Regions from separate parts of the Gudongella ferriphila genome, predicted to be linked through region 2. Evidence: riboswitches for the same ligand, from Rfam matches in the RefSeq annotation. Region 2 holds a riboswitch; each other region holds the start of a gene.
The links. Region 2 has a riboswitch for cyclic di-GMP ahead of ACKVDP_RS12785 (transglutaminase-like domain-containing protein). Riboswitches for the same ligand answer to the same signal wherever they lie in the genome.
Positions count from the first base shown of each region.

Region 1 (10,944 bases), on a different contig from region 2:
ATAATCCCTGACAGGATCGAAGCTGGAACATTTATGGTTGCGGCTGCAATCAGTGGTGGAGACGTTCTTGTTGACAACGTTATCAACTCACATCTTAAGCCTGTGATTGCAAAATTGAGGGAAGCAGGTTGCACTGTTGAAGAGGGAAGTGACAGCATAAGGGTAATCGGAAATCAGAATCTAAAGGCAATAGATATCAAGACCCTTCCATATCCAGGATTCCCCACTGACATGCAGGCTCAATTCATGGCGCTTATGACAACCTTAAGTGGTACCAGTTCAGTTATGGAAACGGTTTTTGAAAACAGATTCATGCATGTGGAGGAGCTCAAAAAAATGGGAGCTCAGATAAGGATAGAGGGAAGATCTGCAATTATTACAGGAGTGGATGAAATTAAGGGTGCAAAGGTTGAGGCATCTGACCTTAGGGCAGGAGCAGCTCTTGTTCTGGCGGGTATTGTTGCTGATGGAACAACTGAAATCGGGAACATCTATCACATCGACAGGGGATATGACGGCATAGAGGAGAAGTTCAGCAATCTGGGAGCGATCATCTACCGAAAGACATTCCAGGTTAAATAGAAGATTAACAACTATGGGTAAGCGTAATGACAGTAGATAAGAGCAGTTATTATGCGGCCCATTTTTTGCATAAAAATAGTGAAGGAGGAAGAGTATGTTTGCATTGAGATCGGATGTTGGAATCGACCTTGGGACAGCAAGTGTTCTTGTGTACATAAAGGGCAAGGGAATTGTGCTTAAGGAGCCATCAGTGGTTGCAATTGACCAGTATACCAATAAGTTCCTTGCAGTCGGTGAGGAAGCCAGGAGGATGCTTGGGAGAACCCCGGGAAATATTGTGGCAATCAGACCACTGAAGGATGGAGTTATTTCAGACTACAGTATAACGGAAAGAATGCTTAAGTATTTTATTCAAAAGGCACTTGGTAGAATGTGGTTCAAGCCCAGGATCATAATCTGTGTACCCAGTGGGATAACCGAGGTTGAAAAAAGAGCTGTTATGGAAGCCAGCAACGAGGCCGGTGCAAGTAAAACCTACCTTATAGAGGAGCCCATAGCGGCAGCTATTGGGGCAGGACTTGACATTACACAGCCAAACGGAAATATGGTTGTGGATATTGGAGGAGGTACCTCTGATGTTGCGGTTATTTCCCTTGGAGGAATAGTTGTAAGCAAGTCAATAAAGACTGCTGGGGATGAATGTGATGAGGCCATAATAAAGTACATCAGGAAAAAGTATAACATGATGATTGGTGAAAGATCTGCCGAGCAGCTGAAAATGGAAGTCGGTTGCGCATATCCATACGAAGAGGAAAAGGTGATGGAGGTTAAGGGAAGAAACCTACTCACAGGTCTACCTCTTAATGTTGAGGTTTCATCTGAGGACATGCTGGAGGCCCTTCACGAGCCGGTGAATGAAATAGTTGAGGCGGTGCATGAGGTGCTTGAGAAGACACCTCCAGAGCTTGCGTCTGACATCAGTAACGCCGGAATATACCTCACTGGTGGTGGAGCAATGCTCTATGGACTGGACAAGCTAATTGAGAAGAGAACCGGAATCGCAACAAGGCTTGCAGACAACCCGGTTGAGTGCGTCGCCATAGGAACAGGGAAGTCCCTGGACTCAATAGAGGTTCTTGAAAAGACAATGAAGGAGTCAGACAGATCCAGATTCAGATAAAAAAGTAACACCGTTGCCCAATTTAGCTGGCAACGGTGTTTTTTTTAATCGAATCTATATGGTGTTTTAATTTCATAGGTGATACTGACGCCGTTAACCACAAACTCAGCATAGGAGTAGTTGGCAAAATCATCAGGTGTGCTAATCCTGGCACCTGTAAGGGTTATATACCTTATGCCGTCCTTTAGAGTTGCGCTATTTCTTCCATCGCTTTGAACCACAAAGATATTCTTGCCCCTTTCCATCTGCTCCACCAGGAGGCTGTGGAACAGGTCCGCCTCCATCTTGTCATTGAATCCGCTCTCACCCAACACAGGCCTTGAAATGGATATAATTATATTTGGTTCAGGTCTGCCATCAAGATCAGAGATAAGCTGGGTCCACTGGCTGCTGTTTGCCGCCCTTATTCCATCTGCAGTGGCCTGTAGATTGATTACATACACTCCTTCAGCCTGGGCCTTTCCGTAGGTGCTGCCGCCATTGATTGTTGAGGTATGGCTTATTGACCCCCTAAAGGCGGATGTCATATCTCCAACCTGCACTCCTATTCTAGAGGAGGACAGTGCTTCTGTAAGACCCTTTAGCCTGTGTGAAGAAACAACCTTGGCAAGCAAAGTGTTCCCTGATATCTTTGGTTCGCTGTAAACTGATACCTTCACTCCACCGCCCTGGGCCGGCTTGTTAAGGGGATCGAGAATCTTGGTTGAAGCTGGTACGGATTTGGTGTCAACGGGAAGGGTGGTGAATGATTTAAGGTCATCTATCACAATCCTTCCCGTTGGAAACTTTTCAGTATTTACCTCTGCAACATAGATCCTTTGCAGAGTCACGGGATACGAAATACCCGATGGAAGCTGAGCTTCCAGGTACTTCCAGCCATTGAAGTCCATGGATTTGGTGAAGTCTATAACATGTGCATTTCCCTTTGAATCAAGGATTGTACCCCTTAGCCAAACTCCGGAGGAATCTCCCAGAACGTTAAGTCCAAGCTTTTGGGGGGAACCATCAAGGGAAAGTCCTCTTGAAGTAGCCCTGAAATCAAGATAAGCTGCCCTTGTACCACTTCCCTGGGAGAAGTCGTATACAATTTCAACTGCCCTTTTGCCTTCGTAGGCCTCATCGGTAAAGGAAACCGAACCCTTTACGGTTGAAGGATAGCCGGAGAATCCTATTGCCAGGCTTTCTTCAAAGGATGTCACAGGCTTTAGGACCACTCCTACGGATACGGGAATTGCCTTGGTTGCATTGCCTGCAGAGATGATAAGTGCTCCTGAGGCAGGCTTTGAGGCTGCCTTGAAGACTCCATCCTGAACAGATCCAATATCTCCAGTTGTCCTGAAGGTAATTTGGGAGGAGTTGAGCACACTCTCTCTTCCAATTTCATCTACTCCAACAACAGAGCCAATGCTCCTGGTGCCCCCTGGAGTAAGGGAGATGCTGTCAAGGCCTGTTCTCAACTCCACAGGTGGATTCAGAACCCTGATTGTTGCTGTGGCGTTTACACCGTCATAGGAGGCCACAATTTCTCCAACTCCTGAAGATGTACCGATAAATCTTCCATTTTCAATTCGGCCTATGCCATTGGTTACAGACCATTTAACCGTTGAGGGGTCAATATGATACAGGTTGCTGCTTCTATCGAAGCCCTTAAGCTTCAGGCTGGTTGAGCTTCCTGGAAACACGAAGTCTGAGTCAACTGTTAAGAGGAGTCTTTCCATGCTCCCCTTGGGTGCAGTGGAGAAAACGCCTATTCCGTTTACAACATTTCTCTGCTCTGTGGGCTTGTTAACAAATTCAGCCACTGTCTGGTTTGCGGGCCTTATGGCCATGGCAGTTGAGCCACCACCGTCAAGGTTCACCCCGTTATATGCCCCCAAGTCCCTTAGGATGCTTCCCAAGGTTTCCTGTGTGGTGCCCTTGAAATAGGTGTCCCTTCCATCAACTGTAACCATTATGATTTCATTTTGATCCCTTGAAATTCCAAGACCTGTTCGTGGCTGATTGCCTGCAATGTTAATATCAGTATTTGTTATATTTCCATCCTTTAAGACTATGCTTCCGGATCCGATAGCAAACTTTATGGATTCCATATCCGGTATGATTCTGATATCCGTCTGAACCCTGTCCCCAGGATTGAAGAGAAGCAGGTTGGAGCTTTTTGAGGTCAGGACATAGGAATCCCCTGACTTTGGAATATCAAAGGCTTCGCCACCTGTTCTTCTCTCCATTACCATTCCATCCACCACAAGAACCTCGTGAAGGTCATTTCTGAACCTGGCACCGATGGATTTTGTACCCCAATCTGAGTTCAGCATGGTAATGGTTATAAACTCCGAATGGAGCTTGTTTACTGTATCGATATTGAGTACATTACCGGTGTTGTAGTTTGTGATTGTCATTTCCTTTTTCAAGTAATCGATATATGCCCTGTTATCAACGGTAGTGAAGAAGGTTGGGAGATGGTTTGGGGAGGATAGGATCCTTCCATTATCCACAAGGGCTCCCAGTGAAGTGGGTATTGGATTGGTGTTGTAGAAGTCACCATTTATACCTGCCACAGCACTTCTTTGCTCCACAAGGCCTTTGACGGTACTACGGGATGATAAACCCTCATTATGGTATAGGGGTCCCAATGATGTGTATTCATCCTTCAGGTCGATTCTAAGTACATTGATGTTGTACCAGCCACCTACGGTAAATTTTTCTATCCTTTCATGTAAAACCCCCGAGGAAACAGGAGTGGTTTCAATCTTTTCGTGAATTGTTGCAGGCATGGCGGCTGCGATTGCAGCAGTGCTTGTCAGTGCCAGTGACGCCCCAATTAGGCCAATGGCCAAAGTATTTCTTATGTTCATGGAATATCCCCTTTCTTTATGCATCGTTAGTTCCATTATATAGTGAGGCTTCTTCTGGTAGGTTACAAACCTGTTACGAATATATTAAATATCCGGGAATAAGATTGATGACATATGTTTATTAATTAACGACAAGGGTATTGTTAGGTTAGAGGTGTGGGGTATGGTCGAAATATATACCTTGGGTAATTTCGACATTAAATTGGGAGACATTTCTATTTTGCATATCGTAGGTAAAAAGCACAAGTTGATAAAATTATTCAAGTATCTACTGACCTTTCAAGGAAAAAAACTGCTTCCTGAAAGAATCATCGAAGATTTATGGCAGGATGAATACATAGAACCGCTAAAGGCGCTGAGAACTCAAATCTCCAGGGTAAGGAAGATGTTCCCTGAGGAGGTATGTGGTTTTGCGCCCTTTTTTAGCATTGAATTCATTGATGGGTATTATGTTTTCAATCTTAATGAGGAGTGCTATGTTGATTTTATACATATGCAGAAATGTATTGATGACATCGATTATGAGGGTAGCAATAAAAGCTGCAAGGATGTGGTCTGCATTTACAAAGGGGAGTTCCTGGGTGAACTGGGAGATGAGGAATGGCTTGTACCAGTCAGGAGCATGTTTGACAGGATGTATGTGAAGAGCCTTTCAAAATATCTTCAGCAGCTTATGGATAAGGGTGAATACAGCAGAATTCTAACAGTCTGCGAGGAAGCATTGAGGTACAAGCCATATGAGGAGTCAATACATATAAGCTTCATGGAAGCTTTGGATGCACTTGGTGAGAACAAGTATGCCGTAAATCACTATAGCTTTTGTACCACCAAGCTTTACAGGGAGCTGGGGGAGACACCCAGTGACAGGATGAAGGATGTATACAAGAGGATCAAGAATGGCAATGACAGCAGCAATCAAAAGCCGGTATTGCAACTGGAAAATATTGATAGGAACATTAACCAGAATGTTGATAGAAATGGTGCCTTGATTTGTGAGCCCAGGCAATTTGAATTTATATACGGCTATGAAAGGGCTTTGATGGAAAGGGAAAACACAGCATTTTACCTTGGTGTTTTAACCCTGGACCAGTCCGGACTCATAAGAAATGAAGGGGTTGATGTAGAGAAGAATACAAGGCAGCTTATGGGGTCTATTCAATGCAACCTTAGGAAAGGAGATGCAATAGCACAGTGGAATTCCAACCAGGCATTGCTGCTATCAAAGATATCGGATGAATGCGGAGTCAATTGTCTGGTGAAAAGAATACAGAATTGCTTCGTTAACCTAGAAGAACACAATAAACTATCCTTAAACATAAAAATAAAAAAAATAATCTAGTTCCATTTCTCTTGAGAATCCTTGAAAATCAAACATTCAAGGATTCTTTTTCTATGCTTTGATTTCTTGAAATCAACTTGTAATCGGGGTGTAATTTCATTGAAATCACAGCAGGTATATATTGAGTGGAACAAAGTATTACAAATCCGTTACAAAGAGAGGTGGATGGTCATGAGAATCGGAAAGAACAAAATATTTGTGATGCTAGTGGTAATGGCCATGGTGCTTTTTGTGGGAACCAGCTCATTGGGTGAGGAGCTTCATCCGGAGGACCATACACCTGAAGCAACAGTAATTGAGGAGGCAGAAGAATTTCAGGTAAGGGAGGATCCTGCGGCAGCTGAAACCCAGGATGATGGAATCATCCCTGAAGAGGAAGAGGAAATACAGGAAAAAGCAGAGGTTGAAATCATATTTGAAGAAGTAATTGAAGAAACAGACGGGGGCATCCAAGAAGACACTCAAATCCAGGAGGAACCGGTAGTGGAAGAAGAGCCGGTATTCGTTGAAGAAATCATTCCGCGATATGTATCCTTACGTATAAGTGTTGAACCCGACAGGGGGAAGTATACAAATGGCGAACTTATCCAATATGATATATCAATTGAGAACAATGGTACTGATCCAATAGAGGGCTTGGATGTATCGGATGATATGGGTGTGAATGAGAAAATCGGTTGTCTTGATTCGGGTGAAAGGGTCCTTGTAACTGGGAGCTATGAAATCGATGACTATAACAGGATGGAAAGTATAGGTAATACTGTCAGTGTTTCTGCAGTATGCGATGGAGAAAGGGTTAGTGGCCAAGTGGGTTATGTTGTTTCAATTGAAATCCCACAAGGTTCAATTTCCATAACCAATAACGTAATTGGTGTAAGTGGCTTGAATAATGAATTCACAATTCTTGTTGAAGGACCTAACAATTACATCAATTACGTCCAGCTGGGGGATTCAGACAATGTAACAATAAGGAATCTTTTTATAGGTGATTATGCAGTTACACCCCTTGAGTGCATGAACTGCAGTTCAATAATCTCTGATGGGACAATAAGCATTACAGAAAAAAGTCTAAATAAGGAAGTATCTGTGGAGTACAGTCTAGAAAACACAGGATGGTTCTCTGACTCTGATTCTCAGACTATAGAAGTGATGGATGTTGATGGAGAAGATATTGATTATAGTAAGATTGAGCTTCAGTCCAGTGATATGGACATACGAAGCGATGAAATATATTTAGATCTGGAGCCATTAATTGTTCTGGTTGAGGTACAGGTGGAGGCTTTGCAGCAACCAGAAGGGGAAGAATCATCATCAGTGGCAGATCCGGTCCAGGAGGTGACTTCCGAGCCTGTTGAAGCTGGTCTTCAGGAGGAAGTCACTGAACCGGATGCCGCAGAAGGAACTGAGGAAACAGAGCAGGAAGTAGAGGAAAGTCCTGTATTGGAAAGTGAAAATGAAGATGAGAATGTTGTTGTAGAGGAACCGGTATCTCCTGGTGAAGAAGAGGATATTAATCAGATTTATAATGAAGAACAAGAGGCTATAATACCTGAGGATCCTTTGGAAGAACTCTCCGTCCCATTAGAGCCAGAAGAAGAACCAACGGATTCAGTCTAGATTGGAGGTATGGATATGACAGAGATGAAAGAAAACAAATCCCTAAAAATATTGTCTGACATACTGTTTGCAATATTCATGCTGATAATGGCGTTTCTGATATTTATTACGGCACAATCGAGATTGACCGGTATGGAGCCATCGTTATTTGGAAACAGGCTGTATGTTGTTGATAGCGGGAGCATGGAACCTGCACTAAGGATAAACTCACTTATTGTGGTAAACGAAAGGACACCAGACCAGATAGAAATGGGTGATATTTTAACCTATTATGGTCCAGAATCTAGAACAAGAGTAACACACAGGGTTGTAGGAATTGGTCCTGGAAACGAGTACTTTATAACACAGGGCGATGCAAACAATGCAGAGGATGCAATGCCTGTGGAAAGAGAAAAGGTCATAGGAATAGTTGCTCTTTCAATACCATATGTGGGATTTGCATTCAGGTTTCTGAGCAGCACCCAGGGAATCATATTTATTGTATCTGTAGGCATAATAGCTTATATTGCACCACTTCTAATTAAAAGGAGACCGAAAGAAGCCTAAGGAAAGGATGGGTGTATATGAAAAGCAAATTAATTATTTTCTCAATTATACTGTTGTCGGCAATAATGGTAGCTGGCGGGACAGTTGCTTGGTTTTCATCCAGCCCAGACCCTACCTTGACAAATGGTGAAATGGGGATTGTCAAGGTAGAGGTAATCAGTGATGGCTTAGGCAATATATGTATCAAGAATCTTGGAAAGAGTGATTGTTATATAAGAGTAAGACTGATTCCCCAATGGAGTGATCAAAGTCTGTCAGTGTCAAATCTTGATATGGATATAAATGATTCCGACTGGACAGAAATGGAGGGTTTCCACTACTATAAAGACTCTCTGGAAGTAAATGGGATAACCACCAATATAATCAAGAGTGTAGACATTGGGGAGTTGACACCTGAATATGAAGGGGAGAGTCTGAGTATTAAAGTTGTTGCAGAGGGAGTCCAAAGTGCAAACGAGGCCTGGAAAGAAGTATGGAGCATTGATAGCCTACCTTTTTAATCCAGATCTACATAGGATTCCGTTAATATAGATCGTTCAGCAAACTTAGCGAAAGCTAAGGACGCAAAGCCACAGGGCCTCTATGTCATGGCAGCCTGGCTGCGGCAACCATAATTATATCAAGAAGGAGGAGAAGAAAGTGAAAAAGCGTAACATGGTTTTTGTAACCAGTATGTTGTTGGTGGTATTACTTATAGCAGGAGGAACATTTGCTTGGTTCACTGATGTAACACCACTGAAAATTAACAAATTCAAAGCTGGAACATTGGACATTACATTAATAGACAGATTCTGTCCAGATTTGGCACAAAATGTTAACCCTGGTGACTGCTACTTCAAGGAAGTGTATGTAAGGAATGATGGATCTAAGAAAGCAGTAGTTAGAATCAAGAAAGATATGGCATTTGAAGGCGGTTTAAGCCTTGCTCCTGTAAGTGCTTCAATTAGTTCAGACTGGTTTGAAAAAAATGGATATTATGTTTACAAAAAAGTTTTGAATCCTGGTCAAAGTACAACAGGTCTGTTTGCGATGAATAAGATTTGCTTCAGCGGACCTTTAATGGACAACACTTATCAAGGAAAGACATTTGACATCAAGGTAAAGGCAGAAGGAATTCAGGCATCTAACAATGCACCTTGGTTGAATGGTTGGGGAGTTAAAGTTTATTATCCTGCAGTAAGAGGAGATGAAGTAGTAGAAGGTCTAGTTACAGAAGCTACAGAAGCTGAAATGGCAGCTATATTGGAAGCAGAAGGTGCTCCAATAGGTGAAGTTGGTGCAGTAGAAATAGCTGATGTAATTGAAGAAGAAGTAAGATAGGCTATTTAATTCTGATCTGTAGAATTTAAGATTAAGGCAACACTTATATGAAGGCGGGTCATCCGCCTTTATATAAGTGCATACTATTACAAATTGAACAAAGGGAGGGATATTAATGAAAAGGCTTTTATCTAAATCCATAATTTTTCTGGGCGTTTTCGCATTGATTATGGGAGCGATGACAACCTTTGGAATAAATCCCTCCTATGCTGATAACCTTAAGATTATTGGCAACAATCTTGGCCTTGAAGTTGATCCAAGTGGAACTAGTCTGTTCAATCTTACAAATATGAATCCAGGAGATACAAACGAAGCCAAGGTTGATATAAGTAACACACTGGAATACAGGTTTGAGCTGTTTATGAGAACAGAGAGAGCAAGTAAAGCACCGACAGAAGGTGAAGCGGACCTCTTCAGACAGATGATCCTAATCATCAACTATGATGGGGATGAGATCTATAGAGGTCCAATGTCTGATTTTGCACAATCCAATATAAGTCTTGGTATTTTGCACCCAGGTGATGACAAGGAGTTAAAGGCAATTGTTCACCTGCCGGGAGCTGAAACCGGCAATGAGTTTCAGGGAACATCTGTAGAGGTTAGATGGATTTTCTTAGCGGAGCATAGACCGGATAACCCTCCAGATGATCCAGATAGGCCCAACAGACCGGATAGACCAGACAATCCGGTTGAGTCAGTAAACAGAGGTGAAATTCTGGAAATCAGAGAAGAGATTCCACAAAACATTTTAGAGCCTGAACAGCTTGAAATTATTGAAGCAGAGGAGGAAATACCTCTTATGATTCCGATTCTACCTAGAACTGGAGTCGTTCCAGCAGGATTGTATTATATCCTGGGAAGCCTGTTGTTTGTTGTTGGTATTAAAATAAAGGAGAAAGAATAAGAACGATGGGTAATTAAATCCCATCGTTCTAAATATATTTCTATTTATCGTCAATCTTCGCAAAACCACGGGTCTGCAAAAACCATCTCAGTTCAGCCTTTGTCTCTCCCAATTCCTCATCAGGAAATCTGAAACAGGCTGCGCTTCCCTTTTTGAAACGAAGGAAGGTTCCTGAAATCTCTTGGCTCCACAATGAGAGGTAGGGCTGCTGACCAACTACGATTGCAGCTTCGCCAGGTTCAATTTCATTTAGAAGCTCTCTAAGTCTACTAACTCCACTTCCAGTACCAAGGAATTCCAGGTAAGTTGGTTCGTCCAGTCCTAGCTCCTCTGCTAGCATTTCAGCAGTTTCCTTTGCCCTCACCGTAGGACTTGAAAAAATCTTTAAGGCATCATAATTGTCGACCATAGTCTTAAAGCCCGAAACACTTTTCTTCAGCAAAATTTTGCCTCGAGGAGATAGTGATCTCAGGTCGTCGTCTTCACCGGACTCTTTATCCTCTGCAATTCCGTGTCTATACATTATCAGATACTTACTCATTGTTGAATCCCCCTTTTCTAGTAATGTCCTCATTAGGCTATTTACCCAATTTACTGTGAAAGAATACAGAAATGAATATTCCCCAGATATTTCTTACCAATAGCCCAATAGTACTCTTAA
Region 1 is NZ_JBJXRK010000004.1:164,890-175,833, reverse strand. Features, by position in the region: gene murA (UDP-N-acetylglucosamine 1-carboxyvinyltransferase) at 1-582, shown strand, start outside; gene mreB (rod shape-determining protein) at 677-1,702, shown strand; gene ACKVDP_RS04930 (phosphodiester glycosidase family protein) at 1,747-4,557, opposite strand; gene ACKVDP_RS04925 (AfsR/SARP family transcriptional regulator) at 4,721-5,896, shown strand; gene ACKVDP_RS04920 (hypothetical protein) at 6,068-7,513, shown strand; gene ACKVDP_RS04915 (signal peptidase I) at 7,529-8,059, shown strand; gene ACKVDP_RS04910 (hypothetical protein) at 8,077-8,559, shown strand; cyclic di-GMP riboswitch class I at 8,588-8,666, shown strand; gene ACKVDP_RS04905 (TasA family protein) at 8,699-9,379, shown strand; gene ACKVDP_RS04900 (hypothetical protein) at 9,495-10,283, shown strand; gene ACKVDP_RS04895 (SixA phosphatase family protein) at 10,324-10,824, opposite strand.
Region 1: linked by a shared signal. The riboswitch ahead of ACKVDP_RS04905 (TasA family protein) and the one ahead of ACKVDP_RS12785 (transglutaminase-like domain-containing protein) in region 2 are both predicted to bind cyclic di-GMP.

Region 2 (10,944 bases):
GCCCTCAGCAGGGATGAGGAGCTTCAGTTCATCAAATGGCTTGCGAGACTTGAAGGCCTGGTCCTGGATCCGGTATACACTGGAAAAGCAATGTATGGATTGGTTCAGGAGATCAAAGCGGGAAATCTGGATAAGTATGGAAACATCCTGTTTATACATACAGGGGGAATCTTTGGCTGGACACGGGAGGTGAGAGGCAGAATATGAAGATTGAATGGAATGTTAGATACCTTACAATAGCTGCATATTCCCTGGTTGTTATTTGCCTAAGCATAGTCTTCTATCTGATCGCCTCTGATATTGCAGTATTTAGTGAAAAGGTGTCGACGTTTCTTGGGTCCTTGCAGCCGATAATAATAGGTGCAGTGATGGCCTACCTCTTCAATTTCATCCTTGAGATAATTGAAAAGGTGATTACAAATCCATTGATGAAAAAAGTCAATATGCCAAGGCTTAAAAGGGCCATTGGAATAATATTTACCTACGCCATAGTGGGTACAATTGGATACCTTTTTGCAATAATTGTAATACCCCAGCTTATTGCATCTGTTGCAAGGCTTGTGACCCTGGTCACAGATAACTTCGACAGCATTTCAATGTGGGTGATAGAACAGATTGAGGGTCTCCATATCAGGGAGGATTATCTCCAGTATATTGTTGACTGGTGGAATGGAGTGCTTGACAACACTTTGGGATTTGTGACAGGTCTTATTCCGGTTATAGGAAGTATCGTAGGCCTGGTCCTTGCAAGCATCTGGAACATAGCAATAGGTATAATAGTTTCCGTTTATCTGCTCTTTGACAAGGACAGGTTCAGGGCTCTTGGAAGAAAGGTGACCTACTCCATTTTCCATGGACCCAGGGCGAACAGGACCTTGGAGCTTGCAAGAAGGGCCGATACAATTTTTGGAAGGTTTCTGAGCGGGAAAATCCTGGATTCCTTTATCATAGGGATTTTGACCTACATTATCCTTATGATATTCCAAATGCCATTTCCAATTCTTGTCTCCTTTATCATTGGGGTTACAAACATTATCCCATTCTTTGGGCCATTTATCGGAGCGGTTCCGGGAGTTTTCATTATAGCAATTGTTTCACCTATTCAGGCACTTTGGTTTATAGTGATTGTCATATTGCTTCAGCAGTTTGATGGCAATATCCTGGGGCCAAAGATCCTTGGTGATTCCCTTGGGATATCAGCATTTTGGATATTGTTCTCACTTCTTGTGGCAGGAAAGCTATTGGGCTTCATAGGACTGATCATTGGAGTACCCCTTTTCGTGTTTGTCTACTCCATAATAAAGGACAATGTGGAAAGACGGTTGGCAAAGAAGGGTCTTCCAATAGAGACCAGAGAATACTTCTAGGATCTTTTTAGGGAGGTCTTCATGTGACTTAGCATGATTATTGGATGATAAAAGAGCATCCTGGGTGCTGAGTATCTCATGACGGAACGGATTTTTTCCCTGTAATCCTTATCATAGCAGTGGATATTACAGGAGGAACAGAAGCTCTTGTCTTCACCAAAGACGCAGGAATCAAGCTTTTTTAGGCAGTAGTCCTTAAGGTCAAGGTATTCTTCCTTTGACAGGGAGTTTTGGCTGCCTTTATAGTAGAGGTCAATCATAAGGGCTACTATTTCCTTTTCTCTTGTGATTTTCTTGCCAGCAGTGAATTTTTCCATGGTGAAAGCCTCCTTGGATTGTGGATATATGGTTATTATAGCATTTTGGCAGCCTAAATTGAATATAGAAGGAGTAGGGGATGGAATATTTCAAGTACGGAAAACAGGAAAAGGAATATTTGGCAGCTAGAGATAGGGTTATGAAGAGCTTGATTGAAAAGCACGGGCATATAGAAAGGGAGGTCAATTCCGACCCCTTTTCAGCCCTTGTTGGAAGCATAATAAGTCAACAGATCTCCACAAAAGCTGCTGAGACTGTGGAAGGGAGACTGGTCCAACGGGCTGGTGAGCTATCTGTGAACAGCATAGGTGGACTAAGCCTGGAGGAGATTCAGGAATGCGGAGTATCCTTTAGGAAGGCAGGGTATATCAAGGGTATAGTTGAAGCTGTTCTGAACGGAGCTGTTGACTTTGAAGCGCTCAAGGAACTTCCAGATGAGGAAATAATAAAAAGCCTGGTTGGCTTGAAGGGTGTTGGAAGGTGGACTGCGGAGATGATGCTAATCTTCTCCTTTGGGAGGAAGGATGTCCTAAGCTTCGATGATTTGGGAATCAGGCGGGGACTTCAGAGGGCTTACGGCTTGGAGGAGATCAAAAAAGACCTGCATCCCCATTTCAGGGAGCTGTTCACCCCATACGGAACCGTTGCATCACTTTATCTTTGGGAGGAAGCTTCAAATCAGTGATGTTTGAAAGGAGGAAATAACATGAGAAAGATTGCATTTTTCGCATTCAGAGGAGATGAGATGTGCTTTATGCACCTGGTACTCAATGCCATGGACCTGCACAAGAAGGGATATCCTGTAAAGATCATAATGGAGGGCGAGGCAGTCACCCTGATAGACAAGCTTGAAAAGGGTGAGAACAAGCCATACCTCAAGGCAAAGGAAATGGGTTTGTTTGACTGCATCTGCAAGGCGTGCTCTGCAAAGCTGGGAGTTCTGGAGTTCAACGAGACTGTAGGGATACCAATAAAAGGAAATCTTGAAGGTCATCCGGCCATGGAGGACTACATAAAGGATGGGTACGAAATCATTACCCTATAAACCGAGAAAACGCCATAAAGCGCCCCTTTGGGGTGCTTTTTTGACCTCAAATATATTTTGATTAAACAAAAGATTCATGTTATAATGAATAGGTGTAGAATTTAAACTTGTTTGAAAATTGCAGTAATTGAAAAGGTTATCATATCTTTTAAAATTCTAGTTAGGGGGAATGTATCTTGAAAGCGTATTCAACGGAAAAGATCAGAAATGTAGCCCTACTCGGGCACAGCAGTAATGGTAAGACCACTTTAACAGAAGCAATGCTATTTGCAACAGGTGTGACTACAAGACAGGGAAAGGTTACAGACGGGAACACAATGTCAGATTTTGACAAGCAGGAGATTGCCAGACACGTCTCAATCGGAACAGCAGTTATCCCGGTAGAATGGAATAATACCAAATTCAATATACTGGATACACCAGGATATTTCGATTTTATCGGTGAAATGTATGGAGCTAAAAGAGCAAGTGAAGGTTCAGTGCTTCTTGTGGACGCTTCCTCGGGAATTGAGGTAGGGACAGAGAAGGCATGGAAGAACCTTGAGAAGTACGACACACCGCGAATCATATTCGTAAATAAAATGGACAAGGAAAATATCAACTTTGATAAGTTGCTTGAGGATCTGATAGGCCAATTTGGGGACAAGATAGTTCCCTTTGCATACCCCAACACAACTGGAGAGGGTTTCAATGGCTTTGCAAATCTTATAGATGAAGTTGCTTATGAATACGATGGAAAGAACAGGAAGGAAGTTCCTCTAAACGATGCCCAAAAGTCAAAGGTTGATGAATATAGAGAGTTGTTCATGGAAAGGATAGCACTTTCCGAAGAGGCGCTTATGGAGAAGTACTTTGAGGGTGAAGAGTTCACCCAGGAGGAGATAACGAGGGGAATAAGGGGAAGCGTTTCAAACGGAACCCTGGTACCACTTGTTGTCGGCTGTGCAGAAAAGGCAATGGGGGTTGATTTCCTTCTTGACCTTATCCAAAGATACATTCCGTCTCCAGCAGATGTTGGAAGCGTAAAGGGAACCAAGGATGGAGAGGAGATAATCAGAAAGGTTGATGTAAACGAGCCCTTCTCAGCAGTTGTTTTCAAGACCATTGTTGACCCCTTCGTTGGAAAGCTTACCTTGTTCAAGGTTGTTTCAGGAAAGCTCACAAAGGATACTGAAGTGTATAACTCAACCAAGGAAAAGGCGGAGAAGCTAGGTGGGTTGTTCATTCTTAGAGGTAAGAACCAGGTGGAGATTTCAGAGATTATGGCAGGGGACATTGGAGCAACATCAAAGCTTGCCTACACCCAAACCGGTGACACCCTTTGTGACAAGAACAATCAGACACTTTATGAGACAATAAAATATCCCCAGCCAACACTGTTCATGGCAGTTGAGCCAAAGAACAAGGGTGACGAGGAGAAGATCGGTACATCCCTAAACAAGATGATAGATGAGGACCCTACATTTGTTATAGAGAGAAACACAGAAACGAAGCAGCTGCTTATTGGTGGACAGGGCAACATGCAGCTTACCGTAATAGTTGACAAGCTGAAGACTAATTTTGGAGTTGATGTGGTTCTTAAGAGTCCAAAGATCGCCTTCAGGGAGACAATAAAAGGCACTGCAACCGTACAGGGTAAGCACAAGAAACAGTCAGGTGGAGCAGGTCAGTACGGAGATGTCCATATGAGATTTGAGCCTTGTGAAGAGGAATTTGTATTCCAGGAGGAAATTTTTGGCGGGTCAGTTCCGAGAAACTTCTGGCCAGCTGTCGAAAAAGGGGTAAGAGAATCCCTGGAGCATGGAGTTCTTGCAGGCTATCCAGTCGTAAACATCAAGGCTACACTGTTTGATGGTTCATATCATGACGTTGACTCAAACGAGATGGCATTTAAGATAGCAGCGTCCATAGCCTTCAAGAAGGGTATGGAAGAGGCAAAGCCAATACTTCTTGAGCCTATCGTAAAGGTAGAGGTCAAGATACCTGAGGACTACATGGGCGATGTCATGGGAGACATGAACAAGCGTAGAGGTAGGATTCTCGGTATGGAGCAGCAGGCTGACGGAAGCCAGAAGATCATAGCGGAGGCCCCACATGCAGAGATGTTTGAATATGCAATCGATTTAAGGGCAATGACCCAGGCAAGGGGAAGCTTTACAATGGAATTTGTCAGATATGAAGAGGTTCCTCAGATGATAGCTGAAAAAATCATTGCTGAGGCAAAAGCTGAAAAAGAGAATAATTAGCCAATTGATCAGCCCGGTTTTATACCGGGCTGAAAATTTATGTAACTATTGCAAAATAAAGGTTTACAGTTGATTATATTGTGGTATAATGATTGTGTAAATTAATATTAGCAAGAATGATTAGTATGACAAATGCAAGAAGGCAGCCCCTTTTTGTGTACTGTCAAACGACAAAGGCAAACCTATCGAGAGGTAGGGACGCAAAGCTATAGGGCCTGAAAAGGCAGCCAGCTACCGAAAGGAGAGTTTACACGTGAAGAGGAGAGTATTGAGCCTTTTATTGGTATTTGTTTTTTTGTTTGGAATAATTGGGACATCAAATGCTGCTGAGAGCTTCGGCGTTACAACTATAGACAATAATCAGCTTATGATAAACAGTTTGGCATACGGAAGCAATATGAGAGTCATGGTGGAAAAGGGTACTGAGAAGTATTTCTACAGCATGAACAGCACACAGGAGTTCATCCCCCTTCAGCTGGGAGAAGGAGTCTATACTGTGAAGCTTCTGAAAAATATTGAGGGCAACAAGTACCAGGTTCTTGGAAAATCAGAAACCAACATATCAGAGTGGAATGAGAATGTATACCTGACATCAAGTCAGCCTGTTTATTGGAATGACCAGTCAGTGATGGAAGGGTTGGCCGCATCGTTGTTTGCTGATGCTGATTCCGACTACCAAAAGATGCTTAAGGCATACAATTATATGGTAAACAACATCAAATACGATTATGAGAAGATCAATTACCTCAATGATTCCTACATTCCTTCAATCGACGAGACAATAACAAGCGGTCAGGGAATCTGCTACGATTACTCGGCGGTCTTTGCAGGACTTTTGAGATCTCAGGGAATCCCAACCAAGCTGGTTAAGGGATACGCTGCGGGAGTAGATGTTTATCACGCATGGAATGAGGTCTATATCAACGGAAGCTGGATCATAATCGACACCACCTTTGATGCTGCGTACTACCAGAATGACATGACTGTTAAGATGGTCAAGAGTGAAATGGAATACCAAAAAGTTAGGGAATATTAATTAAGCCTGTTAGGGCTTAATTTTTTTGGGTAAAAGACAAAGAAAGTCAAAGTCAGAAAGAAGGGATAAACATGGCTGGATTGAGCAACATCATCGAACAGTTCCTAAAGGAGCTCATCGATGAGATGGACGGTGTGGTTGAAATACAGAGAAATGAGCTTGCAAGTCAGTTTGAATGCGCCCCCTCACAAATAAATTATGTCCTTAGCACAAGATTTACCCCTTACAAAGGATACTATATTGAGAGTAGAAGAGGTGGCGGTGGGTATATTAAAATTGTAAAAGTGAAGCTCCAGGAAGACATTAGCCTTAACAATATCATTCAGAATATAGTTGGGGAATCACTCACTGAAAACAAGGCCCATGAGATCATTGTGGCCCTACAGGAGGAAGAGGTTATTTCCGGCAGGGAGGCTGAAATCATAAAGGCTGCTGTAAGCGATAGAGCCTTTAATTGTGACCCTGGTGACAGAAATGCAATCAGGGCATCTGTCTTAAGGAACATACTGCTGGTTCTGGTTAAATAGATTGGAGTGTGACAGACTATGAAATGCGAATCCTGCAATGATAGGGAAGCTAAGATTCACTACACCAGCATCATAAACGGAGTTATGGAAGACCATCATCTATGTGAGGTATGTGCAGCCGGTATCCAAAAGGACATTCAGGAGCATTTCCCCTTGCACAAGTTATTTGAGGGAGTTACGGTGGATACAAAATGCCCCAACTGTGGATTGAGCTATGAGAAGTTCAGATCCACTGGAAAGCTTGGGTGCTCAAGGTGCTATGACGCATTCGGCAAGGAGCTTTCCAATGTCATCCGTGGAATACACGGTCACACAAAGCACAGTGGGAAGATACCCAAGAGAGGCTACTCAATGGTCAGACACCAGGAGGACATCGACAGCTTGGACAAGGAGCTTCAGGAAGCGGTAAAACAAGAGGAATATGAGAAAGCTGCTGTGCTGCGGGATGAAATAAAGAGAATCAGAACCATTATGGATTCAGACAAAAGAGGTGAATAGGATGACAATTTGGCTAGATCCGCAGGAATATGACCCAGTAGTTGTAAGCACTAGACTTAGGGTGGCAAGAAACATTCGGGAAGAGGTCTTTCCCCTATATTCCACAAGGGAACAGGCCCAGGAAACCGCAGATGAGATAATCAATGCCGTTGATGAGAAGTTTCCAGATGGAGATTACAAGCTTTATCGATTAAGGGAAATGGAAAATCGTGAAAGGGTAAGGTTTATGGAGAATCATATCATAAGCCCTGGACTTCTGGAACAAATAGACAAGGGCTGCTTTTTCATGCGGGATGATGAGCGGGTCACCATTATGATCAACGAGGAGGATCATATCAGGCTGCAAACACTTCTACCTGGGTTGGACCTTCTGGGTGGATGGGAGCTTTGTTCCAAGATAGACGACCTTCTGGAGGAAAAGCTTGATTTTGCATACCACACGGAGTACGGATATCTTACAGCCTGCCCCACAAACACCGGTACCGGCCTGAGAGCATCTGTGATGCTGCATCTTCCCGGAGTTACAATGACCGGTCACATTGGCAGCATAATAAACGCCCTAAGAAAGATAGGGCTTACAATAAGAGGACTGTATGGCGAGGGGACAGAGGCGGTTGGAGACCTTTACCAGGTTTCAAATCAGCTTACCCTCGGTGAATCCGAAGAGGAGATAATAGAGAAGCTAAACAGGGTTGTACAGCAGCTTATAAAGAGGGAAAAGAGCACGAGGATATACTATGTGGAAAAGAAGGAAACCGAGCTGGAGGATAAGGTATACAGGTCCTTGGGAATCTTGAGGAGTGCAAGGATATTATCCTCCAAGGAGGCAATGAAGCATATATCAATGGTCAAGCTTGGCTCTGACATCGGTATACTGAGGGATTTCAGGGGCAGTGACCTGATCAGGCTGATGATATGGATTAAGCCGGGAAACGTTCAGGTTTCAGAAAAGAGGGCCATGGACAAGAAGGAGAGAGACAAGGTCAGGGCTGACCTGACCAGAGAATATTTCAAATGATGGAGGTATATTATGGGAATGTTTGGTAGATTCACAGAAAGGGCGCAAAAGTCAATTTTACTTGCCCAGGAGGAGGCTAAGAAGTTCAACCACAACTATGTGGGAACAGAGCATCTTCTGCTGGGTCTTATAGCGGAGGAACAGGGGATTGCTGCCTTGAGCCTCAAGGAGATGGGGGTGACCCTGGACAATGCAAGAAAGCAGGTTTATGACATTGTTGGAATGGGTGAGGAGACAGTTGAACTGGTTGGATTTACTCCCAGAACCAAAAAGATATTTGAGCTTGCTGTGAGCGAGGCTAGGAACCTTGGTCACAACTACGTAAGTACAGAGCACCTTATCCTTGGCCTAATTGGAGAAGGTGAGGGAATTGCGGTAACCATTCTTAGAAGAATGGGGGTTGACCCTGCCAAGCTTGCGGAATCTGTTGCCAAGAAGCTTACTCAGGCCACTCCAAAACAGCAGCAGGCTCAGCAGCAGCAAAACGACAAGAAAGGACAATCAAATCTTGAAAAATACAGCATAGACCTTAACAAAATGGCACAGGATGGTGAGATTGACCCTGTGATCGGTAGAATGAAGGAGATTGAAAGGGTTGTACAGGTACTGAGCAGAAGAACCAAGAACAATCCCGTGCTTATTGGTGAGCCAGGTGTAGGTAAGACTGCCATAGCGGAAGGCCTTGCCCAGAAGATAGTCGAGGGGGATGTTCCTGAAATTATCAAGGACAAAAGAATTGTCACACTGGACCTGCCAGGTATGATTGCAGGTGCAAAGTACAGAGGTGAGTTTGAGGAAAGGCTTAAGTCCGTCATGAAGGAATTGAAGGATGCAGGAGATGTCATCCTCTTTATAGATGAGCTCCACACAATCGTTGGGGCAGGAGCTGCGGAGGGTGCGATAGATGCCTCCAACATCCTTAAGCCAACCCTGGCAAGAGGAGAGCTCCAGATAATCGGAGCCACCACAATAGACGAGTACAGAAAGCACATTGAAAAGGACACCGCCCTTGAAAGAAGGCTTCAGCCTATAATGGTCGAGGAACCGAACATCGGGGATACAATTAAGATTCTTGAGGGACTCCGTGACAGATACGAAGCCCATCATGGTGTCAAGATCCTTGATGACGCCCTTGAGGCTGCAGCGGAGCTTTCCCACAGGTACATCGCTGACAGGTTCCTGCCTGACAAGGCAATTGACCTGATAGATGAGGCTGCATCCAAAATCAGGGTGAACACCTATGTGGCCCCTGATGACCTGAAGGACCTTGAGGAAAGGCTTGAGGAACTTGAGCACGAGAAGGAAGAGGCAATCAACACCCAGAACTTTGAGAAGGCTGCCAACATTAGGGACAAGGAAAAGGATATTAAGGAACAGATTGAAAGCAGAAAGATTAAGTGGCAGAAGCAAAAGCGGGAGAATAACCTTGTTGTGGGATACGATGAGATAGCTGAAATCGTATCAAACTGGACAGGAGTTCCTGTGAGCAGAATGACCACCGAGGAAAGCGAGAGGCTCCTAAAGCTTGAAGAGGTCCTCCACAGGAAGGTGGTTGGACAGGACCAGGCTGTAAAGGCCGTATCAGCGGCAGTTAGAAGGGCAAGGGTAGGACTCAAGGACCCACGAAAGCCAATTGGAAGCTTTATCTTTGTTGGTCCTACGGGGGTTGGAAAAACCCACCTGGCCAAGGCGCTTGCTGAAGCCCTGTTCGGTGAAGAGGATGCAATGATCAGGATCGACATGAGTGAGTACATGGAGAAGCATTCCGTATCAAGGCTTGTTGGTTCACCTCCAGGATATGTTGGATATGATGAGGGAGGTCAGCTGACAGAGGCTGTCAGAAGAAAGCCATACTCGGTTGTTCTTTTCGATGAGATTGAAAAGGCACATCCTGATGTATTCAACATGCTTCTTCAGATACTGGATGACGGTAGGCTCACGGACAACAAGGGAAGGACGGTTGACTTCAAGAATACAGTCATAATCATGACTTCAAATGCTGGCGCCACTTCAATAAAGAAACAGAATGTTCTTGGCTTCGCTGCTGCAGAAGACAAGGAAGTTCAAGAGTATGACAGAATGAAGGATATCATAACAGAGGAGCTTAAAAGGACCTTTAGACCTGAGTTTCTCAACAGGCTGGATGAGGTTATTGTATTCCACGGTCTGAAGGAGGATCAGGTGGAGGAGATTGTTGATATAATGGTTAAGGATCTTGAAAAGCGAATGGAAAAGATTGGGGTCAACATCAAGATTTCAGATGAAACCAAGAAGTATATTTCAAAGCATGGCTTCGATGCTGTGTTTGGAGCAAGGCCTCTCGAGAGGACCATAAGAAAGATGATTGAGGACCAGCTGGCAGAGGAAATCCTTAAGGGTACGGTTTCCAAGGATGAGAGGATCAATGTGGAGTATGACGGGGAGAAGCTGACCTTCAACAAGGCGTAATCTATGACAAAGATCCCGGGAGGAGAAATTATTGGCTAAGAAAAGTAAGATTAACAGATGCAGCGAATGTGGATATGAAATGGTTGGTTTTATGGGAAGGTGCCCCGAATGTGGCGCCTTCGGCTCCTTTCAGGAAGTTGAAAGGGCTGAGACCTCCTCCGGTAGAAAGGTGAAAACCGCAAGCACTGCAGAAAGACTGAACAAGATCCAGGCAACTAACAGTCAGAGGATAAAAACCTCCATCAATGAATTTGACAGGGTTATGGGTGGCGGAATCATCAAGGACTCCGTCACCATACTTACTGCAAAACCAGGCGCGGGAAAATCAACCCTGCTGCTTCAGGTTGCAAACGATCTAGCCAGGCAGGGAATTAAGACCCTATACGCCTCGGGGGAGGAATCCACATCACAGATAAAGTCCCGGGCTGACAGGATACTTAA
Region 2 is NZ_JBJXRK010000038.1:984-11,927, reverse strand. Features, by position in the region: gene ACKVDP_RS12815 (D-cysteine desulfhydrase family protein) at 1-207, shown strand, start outside; gene ACKVDP_RS12810 (AI-2E family transporter) at 204-1,367, shown strand; gene ACKVDP_RS12805 (nitrous oxide-stimulated promoter family protein) at 1,364-1,684, opposite strand; gene ACKVDP_RS12800 (DNA-3-methyladenine glycosylase family protein) at 1,765-2,370, shown strand; gene ACKVDP_RS12795 (cytoplasmic protein) at 2,392-2,730, shown strand; gene fusA (elongation factor G) at 2,907-4,976, shown strand; cyclic di-GMP riboswitch class I at 5,142-5,215, shown strand; gene ACKVDP_RS12785 (transglutaminase-like domain-containing protein) at 5,230-6,012, shown strand; gene ACKVDP_RS12780 (CtsR family transcriptional regulator) at 6,084-6,539, shown strand; gene ACKVDP_RS12775 (UvrB/UvrC motif-containing protein) at 6,558-7,037, shown strand; gene ACKVDP_RS12770 (protein arginine kinase) at 7,039-8,055, shown strand; gene ACKVDP_RS12765 (ATP-dependent Clp protease ATP-binding subunit) at 8,068-10,503, shown strand; gene radA (DNA repair protein RadA) at 10,535-10,944, shown strand, end outside.

Region 3 (10,944 bases), on a different contig from region 2:
AGTTTCAGCAGCAAGCCCCTACCAAAAGGAGGGTGAATTCCTTAAGGATCTTGGAGTACTCCAGGGTGACCTTCAGGGAAACCTAATGCTTGAGCAGGGTCTTACAAGGGAGCAGATGGTGGTACTTATTTCACGGCTTTACGGACAGGAAGATGAAGCTGAGATTTATTCAGGTTCACACAACACTTTCTTCGATTTAAAACCTGAGCATAAGTTCTATATTCCCTACATCCTTTGGGCCAAGAATCAAAATCTCATATCAGGATACAATGATGGGACTTTCGGCATCAAGAAAGGAGTTACTGTCCACGAATTCCAAACAGTCCTGCTAAGAGCCCTTGGCTACAACGAGGAAGCAAAGGACTGGCACGGTGTACCTACTCTAGCTGAAAATCTTGGAATTATGAAAGGACTTAGCTTTTCAAAGGATGCCACACTCAATAGAGGACAGGTGGCTGCAATGATTGTAAATGCACTCGCAATAGAAGTCAAGGGGAAAACTACTCCCCTTGCTGCTATGCTCGGACTTAATCCTATCGACATTACGGAGTCCATGGTAATAAAAAACAACAAGGTCACATTCAGCGGAAGGGTACATGACGATGAAGTGGATGAACTCAGACTTAACATAAGACCAAAATCCACCTCCCAGGGAAGCTCACAGGACTTTGACATCCCACTGGACCTTGACGGAGACTTCAGCTTTGATGTTGACGGTCTACTACTGGGAGAGTACGAATACAGATACTACACCGAAACAAAGGCAACATCATATAAATCATTCAGAATATCCAATGTTAAATTCGATCTGACAGATGCCTACGCAGACAACCTTAAGGAAATAAAGCTGGAATTCAACAAGTCTGTTGACACTACACTTGCAGGTTCAACCTACAACTATTCAACCAGCGCGGGAACAATCAACAGGGTAAGGTTTGAAGACAGCGACAGGACAATTGTACTGGTACTTAACGGAACCATGACTGACGGAAACCAATATACAATCAAAGCTTCAAACATACTTTCAGAATCAGGAGAAGCACTGGATGTGAATGAAGCCTTCGGAGCATTGGATAATGAAGCTCCCAAAGTCACCGGAATAGATGTTCTTGGCTACAAGGGAATAAGGATATACTTCTCAGAGCCAATCAGAACAATCCCAACGATGAACAACTTCAGCTTCAACACCTCAAACACCCTTGGAAATCCGGTGCTTAAGGACAACCACATTACACTTAGCTACAGCTCAGCAAGTACGGTTCTCTCTTCAGGAACATATTCAATTGAGACTTCCGGACTTGAGGACTATTCAGGTAAGAGAATGAATGTAGATTACAGACAGTTCAAGGTTGACAGGGACACAGTTCCTCCTGAGGTTGACAGCATTAATGTGACCACAGAAAGGGTGACGATTATTTTCTCAGAAAACATCGACCCAACAGGTACAATGATGGGAAGCAATATCTTCCAAAGGGAAGGGACCAGTATCAACTATGCTGATGAGATATTGATAGATGGAAATAGGGTGATCGGACTGTTTGAGAAGCAGCCCCTACCAACTAAGGAAATTTCACTTTATGTCAACACTTTCTCAGACTACTGGGGAAACAGGATGGAAATCAAGGAGTTCAGAGTTACTCCAAAGGATGAAACAGTTGATCCGCAGGTATTAAGTGCCATTGTCTCAGAGGATGGCAGGACAATAAGGGTCACCTTCAACAAGAATGTGGTGGCGGATGATACCTCCTACTACAGCCTGAGGGATTCTGCAGGAAAGAATATCTTCATAAGACAGGTGACAGGCTCCGGAAGGGAATATGTCCTTGAGCTGTATACAACACTTCCTGCGGGAGACCTAAGACTTGACATAACAGGGGTTAAGGACCTGTCAGGAACCACAATCAAGGACTACAGGACCACTCTTCAGATGAAAGACCTTGAGAGACCAAGACTTCTAAATTACACAGGATACGGCAATGTAATCGTAATGGAATTTGACAAGGAAATGGATAGACAAAGTGTAAGCTACATCTCAAACTATGTGATGACCTTTGACGGATCGGAGCTTCCGCTTTCATCAGGAACAAACATATACCTTAATGATACAGGAAAGACACTAACCCTAACACTTCCTGATACCATCTCCGGTAAGGAGACCATGGTAGGAATGAAGAACAATCTCACCAAGCTTGAGGTTGTGGGACTAAGAAGCAAGGCAGGAAACCTTACAAACCCCCTTCTTTTAAGCCTGGAATTTGACGAAAGCTCGACAGGTGAGGCTAGGGTTGTGGATTACTACAGTTCAATACCAGGAAAACAGGCTATTCTATCTGAGCCGGAGGTTGTGAAGGTGAAATTCAACATGCCTATCATCCAAGCGGATGTTGAGGACTTTGATTTCAACGGTATTTCCATCTCAAGGGTCATAGCCGATGGAACAAATGTAGTTACAATAATCCTGGGGGAATCGGTAACCTGGATTGAGGATGGAGATGCTTCCATAGTAAGAAGAAACGAAATCCGAACGTCGATTGATACAGGAGTTGCCTACGGAGGCTTCAATGTTCATGACGAAGTGTCGCCAATGCTAGTAAGCAACAGGGTTGATATCAGAAACGGCAGCCTGGAAATTGAATTCAGCGAGGACCTTGAGGATGACGGAGCGAGCCTTTACAGAAGGGATCTTGAAGTGATCAGACTTGCTGACAACAGAATCCTCAGTGAGGATGAGTATTCCACCTCCCTCTTGTCAAGCTACCCTGACACCATTGTAATAGCAATCAAGAACAAATCTATCCAGTCGGAATATGCAGTTAGGATCATTGACTCACCGTCATATATAAGGGACCTTTCAGGAAACCTTGTATTGCCATCATCACCAATTCAAACTAGAGACACCCTATAGGTGCTCCAATCCTTATAATGTTTCAAAGAGACGTCAACCATTAACACTGGTTGGCGTCATTTTTAGTTTTACAAAATTCATGACAACCATTTGACATTTTTGTAAAAATATAGTGAATCCCCGAGGAATTAACAGTATAATGGTAATAACACATTTATTTTTTCCAATCACAACTTTAAATTGTACTCTGGGGAGGAAATCAAATGAATCCGAATGAATATAAAACCATTACACCAAAAGATCATCCAAATGGGTATAGCAAGGACACCCTTTTCGGACAGTCCTCTATGTTCCATGCAATACTCAATTCAACAGAGGATATGATATTCTTTAAAAATAGGGATGGAGTATACATACACTGCAACCAGGCATATGCAGATCACCTTGGAAAATCCATTGATGAAATTATGGGACTTAGGGAATATGATTTGCATAGACCTGAAATAGCTGCAAGGTTTGTAGATGAGGATAGACAGATACTCCAAACCCTCCAGTCTCAAAGATATGAAATCTGGGGCAGGAAATCGTCTGGAGAAAGGGTTAAGCTTGAAATCATCAAATCGCCGTATTTTGATGATAATCATAATATAGTAGGAATCGTGGCAATAATCCGTGACATAACAAAACGTCACAATGTTGAGCTTGAACTAAGCGAGAGCAAGAGATATCTAAGAGCCATCCTGGAAACTTCTCTTGATGCCTTTTGGGTGGTGGACAAGGATGGTAATTTCTATGATTTTAATTCTGCATTCTGTGAAATGAGTGGTTATTCAAGAGAAGAGCTTTTGAAAATGAATATTGAAGATCTTGAAATTACCGAGAACAGAACAGCTATAGAGAAGCGAATTAATAGGATCCTTACAGAAGGAAAGGACAGATTTGAAACAGTACATAGGAAAAAGGATGGCGCCACCTATGACATTGAGATAGTTTCCTCTCTTTTTGACAGCGACCATTCCCTTGTTGTTGGATTTGCCAGGGACATATCCCAAAGCAAAGAAGAATCAAAGAGGATTAGTTTCCTTAGTTTCCATGATCACCTGACAGGGCTTTACAACAGGCGCTATATTGAAGACTCAGTCAAGAGACTGGATACCAAAAGAAACTATCCCTTTACAATAATGACGCTGGATGTTAATGGCCTCAAGCTTACAAATGATGCGTTTGGGCATCACACTGGCGACCAGGTTCTAGTGTCTGTATCGGAAGCTATAAAGAAGGTCTGTCGTGAGGATGATATAATTGGAAGGACCGGAGGAGATGAATTTATCATTTTGCTACCAAAAACCGATCGCTCTGATGCAGAAAAAATAAAGAAGAGAATCGAGAAAACAGCCACTGAAGCTGATCTTGACTCAGTACTTGTTTCAGTGGCTATTGGGTACTCAATCAAAAATCATCCAGATAAGGATATACAAGAAGTTATGAAGGAAGCGGATTCTATGATGTACCGGAACAAGCTCAAGGATGGAAAGTCCTTTAGAAGAAAGACCATTGAGCTCATATTGGACAATATTAATAAGAAATACGGTTTGGAAATGTATCACACGAGAAAGGTCTCAGATTACAGCAGACAGCTAGCCCTTGCAATGGGCTATGGTGGAAGGATAGCTGATGATGTTCAAAAGGCGGGAGAACTGCACGATATTGGAAAGATAATCCTTCCTGCAGAACTTTTAAACAAACCTGAGCCCTTGAATCAATCAGAATTTGAGCTTATCAAACAGCACCCTGAGGCCAGTTATCAGATTTTAAAGAGCACAGACGAATACGCTTATCTTGCGGAGATAGTCCTCCATCATCATGAGCGATGGGATGGCACAGGATATCCCGAAGGTCTGAAGGGAGAGGAAATACCACTCCTGTCAAGAATCATTGCGGTTTCAGACACCTATGAAGCATTGACAGGGGAAAGACCCTACAAGGAACCATTGGAAAGGGCTTCAGCAATCCAGATACTCAACCAATCTGCAGGGACACAGCTTGATCCTAAAATGGTCAAGGTTTTTGTGGAAGAGGTACTATCACAAAAGAGTTGAAAGCTTGAAATTCAAGCTTTCAACTCTTTAGTTTATTTTGCTATTACATTAGCCAGTTCAGTGATGCTCTTTGTGAGCTCGTCCAGCTTCCCTTCTATCCTGACCAGAAGATAGACTGAGATAACAATTGGAAACCCAAGATTGGCAACACTGGAATAGATATCCTCCACCTCTTCACCCCCTTGCTGGATATGGAAAAAGGGCCCTGAGGCCCTATTTCTAAACTGTCATCTCATCAACTGTAGTGGTTACAACCCTTGCTCCCACTTTTTCGACCAAATCGCCGTTTCTAGACTGAAAAATCCCAGCACCAAGAAGTGTATCCATTACTGCAAAAACCTCCATGTCCGTAATATCAGCTCTTGGTTCATTGATGCTGATCCTGTAATTCTTGTTCTGATCATCCAGAAAGTCCATTTCTAGCTTTGTCTTTACCATCCTTTCACCCCCTTGTTAGAAAAGCCTACGTTTACTAAACATTTGTGATTACAGATTCCTCCACCTTCTTGACCTTCATAAGTGGAAGCTCCTGCAGTCCTGCCAATGCCTCTCCAGATGCATGGATATTGTCATCCGTAGCATCCAGCTTGACATTGCTGTAGGATTTTGAAGAAATCCTCTGTTTGCCGTCTACCATCCCGGCATCCAGCTCAAGCTTCAAGGTTCTCTTTTCCGCCATAACTTCTATCGCCATTGTCTCACCTCCCTTCTACCTATTACATTGCATAAGGGAGGAAAATGTACCTATGCAGATTCAAAAAAAGACAAAAAAATTAGAGGGGCTCTCGCCCCTCAGATATACTATGGTTGTTTTCTATTGTGGTATCATTATAATCTGGCCTGGGAAGATCAGATGTGGATTTGCAAGGCTGTTATACTCTGCAAGAACTCTCCAGTCCACTCCATATGCTCTACCAATCTTGGACAACCAGTCTCCTGACTTAACTGTATAGGCTATGTCAGCTGGTGCTGGCTCGGGAGTCTCAACCAATGGAAGGGCAACTATTCTGCCTTCTATTGCCGGGCTTACCTCAGGATTAGCTCTTAGATAAGCTTCAAGAACCTCTGAAAGAAGACCTGAGTATGCAAGGATTTCCTTGCCTTCGAACATTGTGTAGCCGTCTCCACCTGCAGCAAGGAAGTCATTTGTTACCAGTGTATAGGTTGCTTCCATGTCAACAGGCTCTTCACCTATCATAAGCTGGGTTATTCTTGATCCCACCTCCTGGTTTGGATCAAAGATATAGCTCATTCCACTTACATGTGGGAAGTGTCCAGCTGTAGCAGGGTAGTCCTTGACTCCATGCTCCAAAGCTGCCATAAGCTCTGCTCCGGTCACTTCAATGTTTGTTAATACATTTGTGAATGGGAATGCAGTCAATACATCACCTAGGGTAATATCTCCCGCTTCAATGCTTGCCCTGATTCCACCACCATTTGTAAGGGCAACATCCGCTCCTGATGCAACTATCATGGCATCGGTGATAAGATTACCCAGGTTTGTTTCACCTGATCTAACATTGTCTCTCAGACCGTCAAGGGCTACAGTAGTGCTTCCTACTACCTCCTCCTGCATCTCCTCGATTGGTGCAGTGGTTTCCTCAATCAATCCAGCTATATACTCATCTGCCACAAGCCCCTTAAGGTCTTCATACGGATGTTGGGTCGATTCGAATACCGGTACTCCATCAACCATGGATACCTTTACAACTCCAATGTGGCTCAAATAGTTTCCAGCCTGTACAATATATGCACCATTTCTCTCCTCGCCTGTAACATGATGGCTGTGACCATCCACTATAAGGTCTATGCCTTCAACATTGTCTGCCAGGGTGTAGGCTGTGTCAACTGACGATCCGTCAATCCCAAGGTGTATAAGTGCGACTATAAGGTCAACCTCCATCTCGGTAAGAGCCTCAACAGCTGCATTTCCCGTCTCGATAACATCAGCGAACTCTATTCCTATTGTATTGTTGGGATGTGACTTTGTCTTGGTCCCCTCGGTGGCTATACCGAACACTCCAACTCTCATTCCATTCTCCATCTCATATACCATGTATGGGTCAAAGTCTGAGGTTCCGTCTTCCTTGACCACATTGGCCCCGAGAATGTCGAACTCGGCCATTGCCTTAAGTTCAAGCAGTCTTTCGTAGCCAAAGTTGAAATCATGGTTACCTGGTACCATTGCATCGAATTCCATGGCATTCATCACCTCTACAACCGCCTCCCCCTCAGTCAGGTTGGCAGGGATCGTACCGTGGAATGAGTCTCCTGCATGAAGCAACAGAAGGTTTGGATTCTCTTCCTTCAATCCATCCAGGAAGGTCTTCATCTTTGGATAACCCAATGTGCCGTCAAAATCATTCTCTTCAAGTCTTCCATGTACATCATTAACATGGACAATCGTCAGGGTCTCATGTCCGTCAGCGAATGAAGCCGTGGCTGGCATTATCATCAGACCAAGAACCAGTACAAATGACATTACCATACCGATGATTCTTTTGTTTCTCAACATTGTCTCTCCTCCTTTAATTTATCTTTTTAATGCGCAATAACTATATACCCCTGATGACAACGTTTTACCAACCTTTTTAAATATATGTTTTAATAATATGTTTGTTTAGCCATTTAAATAGGTGGTATAAATAGGTAAAGAGAGAAACATAAAAAGGCAAACCTTGTGAAAGCAGGGGGCGCAAAGCTCGAAGTCTACAGCCATCTGGCTATGATAGTTCAGCTGCTATGTGAAAGCATGGCAGCTTTTCGTATTCAATCAGGAAATAATTGTAAGTGTTGGGATGTATTTGCCAAATCAATATTAAGCCTACAGCATACAAAGGCAAACCTGTCGAAAGTCAGGGGCGCAAAGCTTGAAGTCTACAGCCCACATCGGGTATGGCCGTTCAGCTGCTATGTTAATCCATAGCGGCTTTTTGTTTGGATAACTATAAGGAGATGAAGCCTATGGGAAATGAACTGTTGAATTAAGAAGACATAAATATTTCAAGCAACACCACTGCATGCACAAGCGATACATAGACTCACAAGCGTAGAGTCTAAAAACAAGAAAAGGAGTGAGAATAATGATGAGAAAGTATAGCAAGCTGCTTACGTTTCTAATAGCTTTCTCGATGATACTGAGCATGCATGTATCCTTTGCTGTGCCGGAGTATATTGATTATGAGGGCAATGACAGCTACACCTACAAGGAAAATTCAAACAAATCCAGTACTTGGTATTTTGATGAGGATGGCAATAATGTTGATGGTCCTACGGACTACTGGGTTAAGTTCAAGGTATCTGGAGATGAGCTAAGCTTTGAGACCAATAATCTGTCACTTGATCTGGTTTCCATAAAAGGAGGCCCCATGTACAGAGTTTACACAAACTTGGGATCAAGTGAATCTGGGCTTACAGCACCCTTGAATGAAAATGGAAATGAACCCTACGAACCCTATGGAATATCCCATTATTCATTCGAACTGGATGAGATTATCCCACCTCCTCCACCAGAGAAGGCTGATGTGAGAGTGGAGAAATCCATTGATGACATGGAAGATGAAGAGAGCCTTGCAGGATTTAAGTTTGTATTACAGCAAAATGATGAAACAAAATATGGCCCTGTCACAACTAACAGTAGTGGATATGCACTGTTTGAGGATGTTGAGCCAGGCACCTACGATGTAGTCGAGCTTCTTACAAATGATCAGAAGGAAATCTACACTCCTGAAAAGGATGTAACCGTAACTGTTGAAGAAGATGAAGAAGGACTTGTAAGGATTGGCTTTGAAAACAGCAAGGTTCCTGAAGATGAAGAACTTGGAAGCCTTATTGTTCACAAGAGAATCATGAAGGAAAATGGAAGCATAGTTGGAGCCCTTGACGGCGGTAAGTTTACAGTAAGACTGACTGGTCCAAATGATTATGACGAAGAGAAAACCATCAACGAACCAGACGAAAATGGTGAGCATGTAGTATTTGATGATCTTCCATTTGGAACCTATACACTTTCAGAAACAAAGATTGATCATGAAGGTAAAACTTACGGAGATCCAATCTTTGCCACATCAGGAAACAAGAACTATACTGTCTTAAATGATTTTGATGGTTTGGTCTACAAGGACACAGTAACAATTGAAATTGAATCTACTGGACAGGAAGTAATCTGGTTGATAAATGTTTTGGAAGAAGCACCACCACCTCCTCCTGAACTAGGAGAAATAGAGATATCCAAAGCATTGGTTGACGAGGAAGGCGAAGAAATAACTGATGACAACACCAATTTCACATTCAAGATTGAAATAAAGGTTGCAAATGATGATGAAGGATTTGATTGGGTTGAAATCGATGAAAGTCCTATTATCCTAAAAGGTGGAGAATTTGAAAAACTAACAGATTTACCACTAGGTGAATATAGGATTACAGAAATAAATATTCCAGATGGATATATGCTTCATGAGGATACTGACAATCCACAAACAACCACTCTTGAAACTAATGGGGATGTGGATGAAGTAATGTTCACAAATGTAAGAGAGGACGATACTCCTCCACCTCCTGAGCTAGGAGAAATCGAAGTAACCAAAGTCGTTCAGAACAGATTTGGAAACGGGATTAGCAGCAGCACAAGATTCTACTTCGAACTTCAAATGTTCAATGATGATGAAGAGTGGGAGGTAAAGGAAGAAAAATCAATCCTTGGCAATGGAACCGTTACCTTTGATGATCTTGAGGATGGTCTCTACAGAGTTAGGGAGGTCAGAATCAACAGTGACTTCAGACTTTTCTCAAACAATAATCTTGAGGTGGAGGTTGAAGATGCTTCCTCCGAGGAAGTTGAATTTATCAACAGACTCCGTCCACCACAGGATGACGAGGATGATGACAGACCACCTAGACCTAGACCAGAGCCTGAAGAAGAGGAAGAGGAAATAATTACCGAGGTATTGCCAGAAACAACAGTTGTCCCAGAACCTGAACCAGAAATAGTTGTTGAAGAAGAACCAGAAGTTGAGGTTGTGGAAGAAGTAACACCACTTGCAACACTTCCAAGAACTGGAGCTTCCGACCCAGCAGTATTTGCAGGATTTGGAGCAGCTTTCATGGCACTGGGATTGTTTCTTAAGAAGAAAAGATTTTAACTAGGAGCACTCAATAGGAGGTTTCCCTCGAGGGAAACCTCCTTTTATTGTAATTATTAGTTTCTTGGTATCATAATCTTCTGTCCCGGGAAGATCAGATTTGGGTTTGAAAGTTCATTGTACTCAGCCAATACCTTCCAGTCAACACCATAAGCCATTCCAATCTTGGACAGCCAGTCCCCAGGCTTGACTATATACTCAATATCATCCTTTGGTGGTTCAGGTGTAGGCTCTGGAACCGGTTCAGGTGCAGGCTCCATCGGGGCAACTTCAATTCCATACTCGGCTAGAACCTCATCTGGAATCAAGCCCTGCATTATCATATCATCCGCATTTATCGCCTTGGCATTGTAGCTTCTTCCATCCTCTGATACAGGAAGCTCAAGATTTCCAGCCTTTATCTCTTCAATAAGATATGGTCTTAGAGGATGATCAAGATCAGCACCTACAACCTCCCAGTTGTTGTCAACCACTGGTGCAATAGGGGTGTTTTCAGCAATATAATCTGCAATATAGCTTCTAAGTGATTTTGGATCAGACTCAAAATATGGCTCTCCACTGATGATTCCCATACTCTTCAGGCCACCGTATCTGTAGTTGTTTATGGCAAGCTTAAGTGTATCCTCTGGCATTACAGGCTCACCTTCAAACATGAGGTCAACTATCCTCTCGCCAGCGGGCTTTGTTATATCCACCTTGTAGTCCACTCCCTGGAACATGTCGTAGTTGTAGCCCCTTATGTTGGGGTTGAAGCTTATGTTGATGTCACCAGGTGCATAGGTGTTGTAGTAGCTTGCTGACCACTCCATGTAATCCTTCAATTCTGCCCCTGTTACCTCAATACCGATAAGAGTATTGG
Region 3 is NZ_JBJXRK010000005.1:17,337-28,280, reverse strand. Features, by position in the region: gene ACKVDP_RS05080 (S-layer homology domain-containing protein) at 1-2,905, shown strand, start outside; gene ACKVDP_RS05075 (sensor domain-containing diguanylate cyclase/phosphohydrolase) at 3,109-4,944, shown strand; gene ACKVDP_RS05070 (YvrJ family protein) at 4,977-5,114, opposite strand; gene ACKVDP_RS05065 (DUF2922 domain-containing protein) at 5,164-5,382, opposite strand; gene ACKVDP_RS05060 (DUF1659 domain-containing protein) at 5,417-5,638, opposite strand; gene ACKVDP_RS05055 (5'-nucleotidase C-terminal domain-containing protein) at 5,759-7,459, opposite strand; cyclic di-GMP riboswitch class I at 7,605-7,689, shown strand; cyclic di-GMP riboswitch class I at 7,773-7,859, shown strand; gene ACKVDP_RS05050 (SpaA isopeptide-forming pilin-related protein) at 8,028-10,085, shown strand; gene ACKVDP_RS05045 (5'-nucleotidase C-terminal domain-containing protein) at 10,142-10,944, opposite strand, start outside.
Region 3: linked by a shared signal. The riboswitch ahead of ACKVDP_RS05050 (SpaA isopeptide-forming pilin-related protein) and the one ahead of ACKVDP_RS12785 (transglutaminase-like domain-containing protein) in region 2 are both predicted to bind cyclic di-GMP.